3 regions of the Agrobacterium sp. GW821-FHT02D03 genome follow, and region 3 is predicted to be linked to each of the others. Evidence: riboswitches for the same ligand, from Rfam matches in the RefSeq annotation. Region 3 holds a riboswitch; each other region holds the start of a gene.
What was found. A riboswitch is a leader RNA that binds a small molecule or an ion and turns the genes downstream of it on or off. The one in region 3 is predicted to bind cobalamin.
Positions count from the first base shown of each region.

Region 1: another riboswitch for cobalamin. It lies ahead of nrdH (glutaredoxin-like protein NrdH); the one in region 3 lies ahead of AC07U5_RS10835 (CbtB domain-containing protein).
Region 2: another riboswitch for cobalamin. It lies ahead of AC07U5_RS01345 (DUF1636 family protein); the one in region 3 lies ahead of AC07U5_RS10835 (CbtB domain-containing protein).

Region 1 is NZ_JBWKVN010000002.1:948,624-951,891, reverse strand. It holds gene AC07U5_RS17755 (ABC transporter substrate-binding protein) at 1-622, opposite strand, end outside; cobalamin riboswitch at 804-1,019, shown strand; gene nrdH (glutaredoxin-like protein NrdH) at 1,323-1,547, shown strand; gene nrdI (class Ib ribonucleoside-diphosphate reductase assembly flavoprotein NrdI) at 1,556-1,954, shown strand; gene nrdE (class 1b ribonucleoside-diphosphate reductase subunit alpha) at 1,942-3,268, shown strand, end outside.
Region 2 is NZ_JBWKVN010000001.1:282,902-286,169, forward strand. It holds gene AC07U5_RS01335 (cobyric acid synthase) at 1-452, opposite strand, end outside; gene cobO (cob(I)yrinic acid a,c-diamide adenosyltransferase) at 456-1,073, opposite strand; cobalamin riboswitch at 1,196-1,408, shown strand; gene AC07U5_RS01345 (DUF1636 family protein) at 1,526-1,951, shown strand; gene cobW (cobalamin biosynthesis protein CobW) at 1,945-2,982, shown strand; gene cobN (cobaltochelatase subunit CobN) at 2,989-3,268, shown strand, end outside.
Region 3 is NZ_JBWKVN010000001.1:2,267,082-2,270,349, reverse strand. It holds gene AC07U5_RS10845 (c-type cytochrome) at 1-94, shown strand, start outside; gene AC07U5_RS10840 (c-type cytochrome) at 171-1,088, shown strand; cobalamin riboswitch at 1,145-1,352, shown strand; gene AC07U5_RS10835 (CbtB domain-containing protein) at 1,497-1,679, shown strand; gene AC07U5_RS10830 (CbtA family protein) at 1,691-2,398, shown strand; gene AC07U5_RS10825 (hypothetical protein) at 2,403-2,720, shown strand; gene AC07U5_RS10820 (type 1 glutamine amidotransferase family protein) at 2,717-3,268, opposite strand, start outside.

The DNA.
Region 1 (3,268 bases), on a different contig from region 3:
TGCCATCCTTCGGCGCATCAGCACGCAATGCAGCTTCGCGCTTCTTCAGGTCGGCGATGACGGCCTGACCCTTGTCGGCCACGTCAAAAATCTGCGAGAGATCATCGATCTCCTTATACAGCGTCTCCATGTTCCAGAGTTTGGAGCGATTGCCATAACCGGACTTGTCTTTGGACATGTCGTCCAGCGCGCACATGCTGGGCGAAAGATAGGTGGAGATGCCAAGCTTGTCGAAATCTTCGCGCTTCGCCACCTTGCTGGTGGGGCCGACGAGCGTCGGCAAAGCGGCGGTCACAAAGTCCGGGTTCTGTGCCAGGATGGATTCGAAGGTCGGAAACTCGACGGTCAGAACCTTGACCTTGGCGTTTGCCTCGGCGACCTGCGGCAGAACCTTGTTCGGCCAGAAGGCAGTGCCAACCATCTTGTCCTGAAGGCCAAGCAGCAACATGATCTCTGCACTGTTCTGACCAAGTGCCACGGCACGCTCAGGTGCCTTGCTGAAGGTGACCGTGGCGCCGCAGTTTTCGATCGCCAGAGGATAGGTCGTCGCAGCCGTCGCCGGGTTTGCTGCAAACCCTGCAAATGCACAAAATCCCACAGCCGCAAAAAGACGCTTCATCATCACCCGAAATCCCGTTGAACGCGGCTCCCGCCGCACAATGCCTGCGCCTATAATCACCTCTCCTTGTACAAAACAAGACCGTTTGCTTCATATTATGGTGTCGGCATTTTTCCTGTTGATATCAAGATCAGCCCAGTTCGCGTCGTTGCAACAGCCTATTGACGCATTGAACGAAATGCCTACTATATCTGGTATTCAAGGTTCTTCCGATTCTGTCGGGAGCGAAGATGGGAATACGGTGCGCGAAGCCAGCAATGGTGGAGCAATGCCGCAGCTGCCCCCGCAACTGTAAGCGGCGAGCATTCTCTCAGCAGCCACTGAAACATAAGGTTTCGGGAAGGCGAGATGAATGTGACGACCCGCGAGCCAGGAGACCTGCCTTGAGTCAATACGTCCACCGGCGGGGTGCCCGGAAGGTCGCGAATGCGTACGGGATGACCCTGTGCGTCTCGCTTCCCCCATGCCTTCGCGTAGAGCCACTTCGGGGTGAAGTCCTATGATTACGAGTTCAGTCTTTTATCCGTTGGAGTAACCGGCGTCTGAGGCATGGTGCACAAAAGCGTTCAGCGCTTTTGCTATCTAGCTATGCGACAGCAGTGTCCGGCAGACCACGGCTTTGCGTTTAACCCTGTTTTTAAACCGTCACGCGCTTCACGGCGCGAGAGCGATTTCCCATGCCTTTTTTCGAACGAGGATCAAGATGAGCATCACCGTCTACAGCAAACCCGCTTGCGTTCAATGCACTGCGACCACCCGCGCGCTCGATCGTCAGGGTCTCGACTATACGATCGTCGATGTCTCGACTGACGAGCAAGCCTATGAGCGGGTGCTCGGTCTTGGTTATCGTCAAGTGCCAGTCGTGATTGCCGGCGAGACGCATTGGGGGGGCTTTCGGCCCGACATGATCAGCACGCTTGCATCGTGACGCAGACTATGGCGGGGGAGATCGTCTACTTCTCGACGCGCTCGGAAAACACGCATCGCTTCGTGGCCAAGCTCGACACCCCCGCCCGCCGCATCCCGATCAGCGCTGCTGTGACTCTGCATGTTCCAAGCCCGTTCGTCCTCATCGTCCCGACCTATAGCGGCGAGAACGGCAAGGGCGCGGTTCCCAAACAGGTCATTCGCTTCCTCAACGATGCGAATAATCGAGCAAACCTTCGCGGCGTGATTGCTGCGGGCAATAGCAATTTCGGCGCGACCTTCGGGATCGCCGGCGACATCATCTCCGCCAAATGCGGCGTGCCCTATCTCTATCGCTTCGAGCTGATGGGGACGGGTGAGGACGTCGTCAATGTCAGACAGGGATTGGAACGATTTTGGACACGTTGACACTCGAGAGGCCCCTGAAGCAGTCGGACGCAGCAGTGCTGGATTACCATGCACTGAATGCGATGCTGAACCTTTACGATGAGGATGGCCGGATTCAGCTGGACAGGGACAGGCTGGCAGCGCGCCAGTACTTTCTTCAGCACGTGAACCAGAACACGGTGTTCTTTCACAATCTGCGCGAAAAGCTCGATTATCTTTTGAGTGAAGGCTATTACGAGCAGGTAGTGCTGGACCAGTACGCCTTCAACTTCGTCCGCGATCTCTTCGACCATGCCTATGCGAAGAAATTCCGCTTCCCGACATTCCTCGGGGCTTTCAAATACTACACGTCCTATACGCTGAAAACCTTCGACGGAAAACGGTATCTGGAGCGGTACGAGGACCGCGTCTGTATGGTGGCGCTGACGCTGGCGCGCGGCGACGAGACACTGGCGCGCGGCCTGGTGGATGAGATGATCTCCGGCCGCTTCCAGCCGGCAACTCCGACTTTTCTCAATGCGGGCAAGAAGCAGCGCGGAGAGCTCGTGTCATGCTTCCTGCTGCGCATGGAAGACAATATGGAGTCGATCGCCCGCGGCATCAACTCGGCATTGCAGCTCTCGAAGCGCGGCGGCGGGGTGGCCCTTTCACTGACCAATCTTCGTGAAGCCGGTGCGCCGATCAAACAGATCGAAAACCAGTCCTCCGGTGTCATTCCGGTGATGAAGCTCCTGGAGGATTCCTTCTCCTACGCCAACCAGCTTGGCGCGCGCCAGGGTGCAGGCGCCGTCTATCTCAATGCCCATCACCCCGACATCATGCGTTTCCTCGACACCAAGCGCGAAAATGCCGACGAGAAAATCCGCATCAAGACGCTGTCGCTCGGCGTCGTCGTTCCGGATATCACCTTCGAACTCGCCAAGAACAATGAGGATATGTACCTGTTCTCACCCTATGATGTGGAACGCATCTATGGCGTTGCCTTCAGCGAAATTTCGGTGACGGAAAAATACCGGGAGATGGTCGCCGACAGCCGGATCCGCAAAAAGAAGATAAAGGCGCGCGAGTTCTTTCAGGTGCTGGCCGAAATCCAGTTCGAAAGCGGCTATCCCTACATCATGTTCGAGGACACGGTGAACCGCGAGAACCCGATTGCTGGGCGCATCACCATGAGCAATCTCTGCTCGGAAATTCTTCAGGTCAGTGAAGCCAGCACCTATGAGGCCGACCTGTCCTATGAAACGACGGGGAAGGATATTTCCTGTAACCTTGGCTCGCTCAACATCGCAGCGGCGATGGATTCGGACGATTTCGGCAGGACGGTCGAGACCGCAA
Region 2 (3,268 bases), 2.0 Mb from region 3:
ATATTGGCAATGTCGTTGGCGCGCAGATTGACTTCCGATGCGCTGCCGGCGCCTTCAACCAGCACCAGATCAGCGCGGGTCTTCAGATGCTCGAAGCTCTCCAGCACCCGGGGCATCAGCCCGGCCTTCATCTGTTGATAGTCGGCTGCTTTCGCATTGCCGAGAATTTTTCCCTGAACCACGAGCTGCGCACCCGTTTCGCTCTGAGGCTTCAACAGGACCGGGTTCATATGTACCGACAGCGGCACGCCGGCCGCGCGCGCTTGTAGAGCTTGCGCCCTGCCGATCTCGCCGCCATCGGCTGTGACCGCCGCGTTGTTGGACATGTTCTGCGGCTTGAAGGGCAACACGGAAAGTCCGCGCCGGGTAAAGGCGCGCGCCAGACCGGCCACCATCAGCGACTTGCCGACATCCGAGCCGGTTCCCTGAAACATGATGGATCTGGCGGCCATGGATCAGTACTCGATGCCGGATTGGGCTTTGACGCCCGCCTTGAAGTGATGCTTCACGAGCGTCATCTCCGTCACCATGTCGGCCGCTTCGATCATGAGAGGCTTGGCATTGCGGCCGGTGACGATGATGTGGAGATCGGGGCGGCGGCTCTGCAAGGTGGTGACGACCTCCGTCAGATCGAGATAGTCATAGCGCAGCGCAATGTTCAGCTCGTCCAGCACCATAAGACCGATCGTTTCGTCGGCCATCAGGAGTTTGGCTTCATCCCAGGCTTTCGTGGCTGCGGCGACGTCGCGCTTCAGATCCTGAGTGTCCCACGTGAAACCTTCGCCCATGGTGCGCCATTCCACCCGGTCGCCGAAAATCGTCAGCGCCTGCTGCTCGCCGGTCGACCACGCACCCTTGATGAACTGAACGATGCCGACCCGTCTGCCCGTGCCGAGCATCCGAAGCGCAAGGCCGAAAGCGGCCGTCGACTTGCCCTTGCCGGGACCGGTATTGACCATCAGCAGACCCTTCTCGATGGTCTTTTCGGCCACTTCCGCATCCTGCACGCTCTTGCGGTTCACCATCTTTTCGCGGTGGCGGGCGGCCTCGCTGTCGCTGATCTCGCGTGTCATGATGTCCCACGTCCTTCCGAGCCGTTTTTAGAAGCGGCGACTATAGTCAAAACGCCCTCCTCCGCAATGGAGCCTATGAGAGGCGTAACGATGCCTGCATTGACCAAGGCGCGGCTTGCCCGTAAAGGTAAGGCACTGACGGTCTTTTTCCGGCAACGGGAAAAGCTAAGAGGGAACACGGTTCCGCCCGCTCTTCGGGTCAATCCGTGGCTGCCCCCGCAACTGTAAGCGGCGAGCCCACACCGTAAAGCCACTGGATTTCGATCCGGGAAGGCGGTGCAAGGGCGCTCATTCAAGCCGCAAGCCAGGAGACCTGCCGTTTCAGAACAAAACGTCTGCCGGGCGGGGTGCTCCGGTCAGTCGGTCTCGCCGAGTTTCGGTTTGCGCTGTCTCGCATTCCGTCTTCGGCATCCGCACCCCTTGCATGTTTGAATGGCGGAAGCGGATACGGTTTGGATATTACCTCAACATCGTCACGGACTGAAGGATCAACCGACACGCGAGAAGCGTCCGGCCTGGTCGTTTATGTCTGTCGCAGCTGCCGCGACGAGGCGGAGCCGAATGCGGAACCGCGTCCCGGTGCGCTTCTCGCGCAAGCGACGATCGCACTTGGCACTGATGCAAATGTCGAGGTGCGCAGCGTCAATTGCCTTGCCAATTGCAAGCGCGGTGCCAGCGCCGCAATGCGCACAGCCGACGGCTGGTCCTATGTGTTTGGCGGTCTGACGCCTGAAAACGCCGAGGATCTGATCACTGGTGCGCGCCTGCTTTCCACGTCCACCGATGGACTGATGCCCTGGCGCGGCCGTCCCGATAGTTTGAAGCGCGGCATGGTCGCGCGCATCCCACCTTTGAATTTCGTCGAGGAGACATCATGACCACGCTAGAGCGCGTTCCCTGCACCATCGTCACCGGCTTTCTGGGCGCCGGCAAAACCACGCTGCTGCGCGGCCTTCTTGAAAAGATCGATGGCAAGCGACTGGCGATCATCGTCAACGAGTTCGGCGATGTCGGCATCGATGGCGAAATCCTCAAAGGCTGCGGCATCGAAAGCTGCCCGGAAGAAAATATCGTCGAGCTCGCCAATGGGTGCATCTGCTGCACGGTCGCCGATGATTTTCAGCCGGCCATCGAACAGATCCTCAGCCGCCAGCCCAGGGTCGAACATATCCTGATCGAAACCTCCGGCCTCGCACTGCCGAAACCCCTCGTCCAGGCCTTCCAATGGCCGGCGATCAAGAGCCGCGTCACCGTCGATGCCGTCATTGCGGTGGCCGATGGCGCAGCGCTCGCAGAAGGCATGGTGTCGCATGACATGGATGCGCTGGCCGCCCAGCGTGCGAATGACGAAGCGCTCGATCATGACGATCCTGTCGAGGAAGTCTTCGAAGACCAGATCGCCTGCGCCGACCTGATCGTGCTGACCAAGGGTGATCTTCTCGATGCGGATGGTCTGGAGCGCGCCAAGGCACACATCACGGAGCATCTGCCAAAGGCTGCGAAAATCGTTGTCGCATCGCATGGCCAGATCGATCCTGCGGTTCTGATCGGTCTTGGGCTTGCGGTCGAGAACGATATCGAAAACCGCCATACCCACCATGACGACGAAGAAGACCACGATCACGACGAGTTCGACAGCTTCGTCGTCGAGCTTGGCGCGGTGTCCGATCCTGAGGCGCTGGCTCAGCGTATCGCCCAGACGGCGGCCTCCGAGAATGTCCTGCGCATCAAAGGCTTCGTAGAGGTCGCCTCCAAGCCCATGCGCTTGCAGGTTCAGGCCGTCGGCTCGCGCGTCAACCACTATTTCGATCGCCCCTGGGCTGCGGGCGAAGTGCGCCGTTCGGCGCTTGTGGTGATTGGCGAAAAAGGCCTCAACCGCGAGAAAATCGAACAGATGCTGGCTGCCTGACGCATCATGCATATACTCGCCACCACATCTTCGTCGCTGGACGACCTGATCGAGCCGGTTGATCTCAACCAGCCCCAGGCGGATGTGGTGGTGCTGTCTTTCTCGTCCAGCGACCTTGCAGGTCTGCAGCGCGCCTGGCCCGACGACTCAGGCGTTTCGCTCAGCGTCGCCAATCTTTCCGACCTTCGACATCCCATGTCCGTCGACCTTTGGATCGAAAAGACGGCGGAACATGCCAAACTTATCCTTATCCGGATTCTGGGTGGGGCGGACCGCTGGCGCTACG
Region 3 (3,268 bases):
ACTGCCCACCGATCAGGCGAGCACGGGCGCTGCCCTCAAGACTCTCGGCGCCGATTGCAGTTCCTGCCATCAGGCCTATCGTGTGAAGAAGTAAGCGACCCAAGAAGAGCCCGCCGGTTCAGCGGCGGGCTATTTCCTTCAATGATATTTTATCGATAGCGGAGAGGCGGATGGCATCCATCTGGGGAAAGCTGGCAGGCGGTATTGCGGTCGCAGGTCTCGCCGGCTTCGGCATTTTCATGTGGGTGACCGCACCTGAGCGCCAGCCGCCAAGCCACTGGGCCAATCTGGGTGAACCCGATCTTGCCAATGGCGAAACGCTGTTTTGGGCAGGCGGATGCGCAAGCTGTCATGCTGCTCCGAATGCCAGCGGCGATGCCTTGAAGATGCTGTCCGGCGGCCAGTCCTTGCCAACCCCTTTTGGCACTTTCCATGTTCCCAATATTTCGCCCGATCCACAGCATGGTCTCGGAAGCTGGACGGTGGCCGAGTTCGGCGATGCCATGACCCGAGGGGTCGGAAAGAACGGCGAGCATCTCTATCCGTCCTTCCCCTATACGTCCTATGCCCGCATGACGGCGCAGGATATCAACGATCTCTTCGGCTACCTGAAGACGCTGCCCGCCAGCACCAACGACGCGCCTCCTCACGATTTGCCATTCCCGCTCGACATGCGACTGGCGCTCGGCGGCTGGAAATTCCTCTATTTCGACAAGGGCGCGCCACGCGTGCAGCTTGCCAATGCCAGCGCCGATGTGGCGCGCGGCCAATATCTGGTGGAAGGCCCGGGCCATTGCGGCGAGTGCCACACACCACGCACGGCACTTGGCGGTCTCAGCAAAGACAAGTGGCTGGCAGGCGGCCCGAACCCAGAGGGTGAGGGGACGATCCCCGACATCACGCCGGGCTCGCAAGCCATCGGTTCCTGGACGGTCGCCGATATCGCCAGCTATCTCGAAACGGGCTTCACCCCAGATTTCGATAGCGTCGGCGGATCCATGGTCAAGGTGCAGCAGAATATGGCGAAGCTTTCGGCCGAAGATCGCAACGCGATCGCCGCCTATCTCAAGGCTATTCCAGCGCGTTGACATCTGTGAATACGGGAGGCTCAAGCTTCTCGCATTGACTCTCCACAACCCCTGACCGATAACAGAGGCGTGATGGTCTTTCCGGTTCTGCCGGAAAGTGAAAAGGGAACACGATAGGAGCCTCGCTCTCATTCGTGGCTGCCCCCGCAACTGTGAGCGGTGAGCCTGAAAACAACAGCCACTGATGCCAAACTTGGCATCGGGAAGGTGTTTTCAAGGCTACGACCCGCGAGCCAGGAGACCTGCCATCACGAAGTGTCGTCAATGCCGGCGGGGTGTCCGGAAGAGCACGGTTTTCGGGTTGGCACCATCCGTCCGAAAAGCCCTGTTTGTCTTTCCCCGTGGTGAAAGTTGAACGCGTGCGTCCGGCTGCCTGAAAGTAACGCGCCGCTGAAAAAGAGGGTCACCATGTCTATCCAACAGAATACGGCGTCGAGCGCCGTTTCCTCGACCACATCGAAACTCTTACAAGCGTTGAGTGCCGTTGCACTTGGCCTGTTCATTGTCGGTTTCGTTGGCTTCTCGCATGTCGAGGCCATGCACAATGCGGCGCATGATGCGCGCCACGCCAATGCTTTCCCCTGCCATTGAGGGGAGATGAGATGCCGTTTTTCAGAAACATCGTCTTTACCGCAGTCCTCGTCGGCCTGATCGCGGGTCTTGCCGTCAGCGCCATGCAAGCGGTCGGCACCACGCCACTGATCCTGCAGGCGGAGACCTTCGAGAGTGCGGGTGGCGAGGCCGGTCATTCACATGATGCCGCCACCCCCGCGGATCACCACCATGACGCGGAAGCCTGGGCACCTGCGGATGGCTTCGAGCGCAATGCCTACACCGTCGCCGCCAATGTCCTGACGGCCATCGGCTATGCGCTGGTGCTCACGGGCCTGATCTCGCTTCGCGGCTCTCAGGGCGGCTGGCGCGAAGGTCTGTTCTGGGGGCTCGCCGGCTTCGCCGCCGTCATGCTGGCGCCGATGATCGGCTTGCCGCCGGAACTGCCGGGCAGCCCCGCGGCCGATCTTGGTGCGCGTCAGGTCTGGTGGATTGCAACTGCTGCCGCAACTGCCGGAGGCATTGCGCTTCTGGCCTTCCGCCGCTCGGAGCCTTGGGCGGTGATCCTTGCCGTCGTGTTGATCGTTGCGCCGCATGTCGTCGGCGCGCCATTGCCACCTGCGGGTGAACATGCGCTGGCGCCGCTGCCGCTGGAACGCCGCTTCGTCGTGCTCGCCACCGTCACGAGCTTCGTTTTCTGGCTGATCTTGGGCTCCCTCAGCGGCCTGTTCCTCAAGCGCTTCGACGCTGTAAAGTGACATGATGACAGAGGAGAACGCAGTCGATTGGAGCGATGACCTCGATTGCCTGCGTTTTTCCGTTCCCGGTCATGGCGCGCCTTGCGCCATGCATCGGCTTGCTTTCAAGGTGTTGATCAATGATGCGCTGACGGAAGAAACCTGTCGCGCTTACTTCGTGGCAAACCGCGACGCATTTCTCGCGGCGGCCACCAACAAGATCGAGCGGCTGAGTATCCCCTTCGAGCGCAGCCTCCATATCAACAGCCGCGATCTTCGCCGAGCCGTGACAGCAGAAGACGCGCAAGGACCGGCGCGCCTCTGCCGTGTGCTGGATCGTTAAGTCGGCACGTGTTCCGCGGAAAATACCGACAGTTCGGCTTCGGCTTCCGGTCCCCATAGACCGAGGGCTTTCAACACCTCTTTCGCGAAGCTGACCGGTGAATTGCCCGGTGCTGTGACAACACCCTCATCGCTGACGGCTTGTGGCTGATCGCGGTAGAGCGTTGCTCCGTCATAGCCGCCGTATTTTTGATGCGACGCCAGGGCGTTGCCTGTATGGGCCACACTGTTCAGGATGCCGGTGCCGGCGAGCGCGCTGGCCGCAGCACAGATGCCTGCAACCACGCGGCCTTTTGCCCTAAAGCGATGGACCAGATCGCTAAAATCGGGCGCAGTTCCTTTTTCCCAACTCAAACCGCCCGGGATGACCAGCGCGTCGATCGTCTCCGGGTCGAGGGCGTCGTGGGACGTGTCCGGCATCACCTTGAATCCGCCCATCGACGTCACAGGCTGGCCGTCGGGTGAAGCGGTGACGATCTCGACACCGAGATAGCTGCGGGCCGCAGCGGCAAGCAGTGCAGGCTCCCAGTCGGCAAAGTCTTGCGTCAG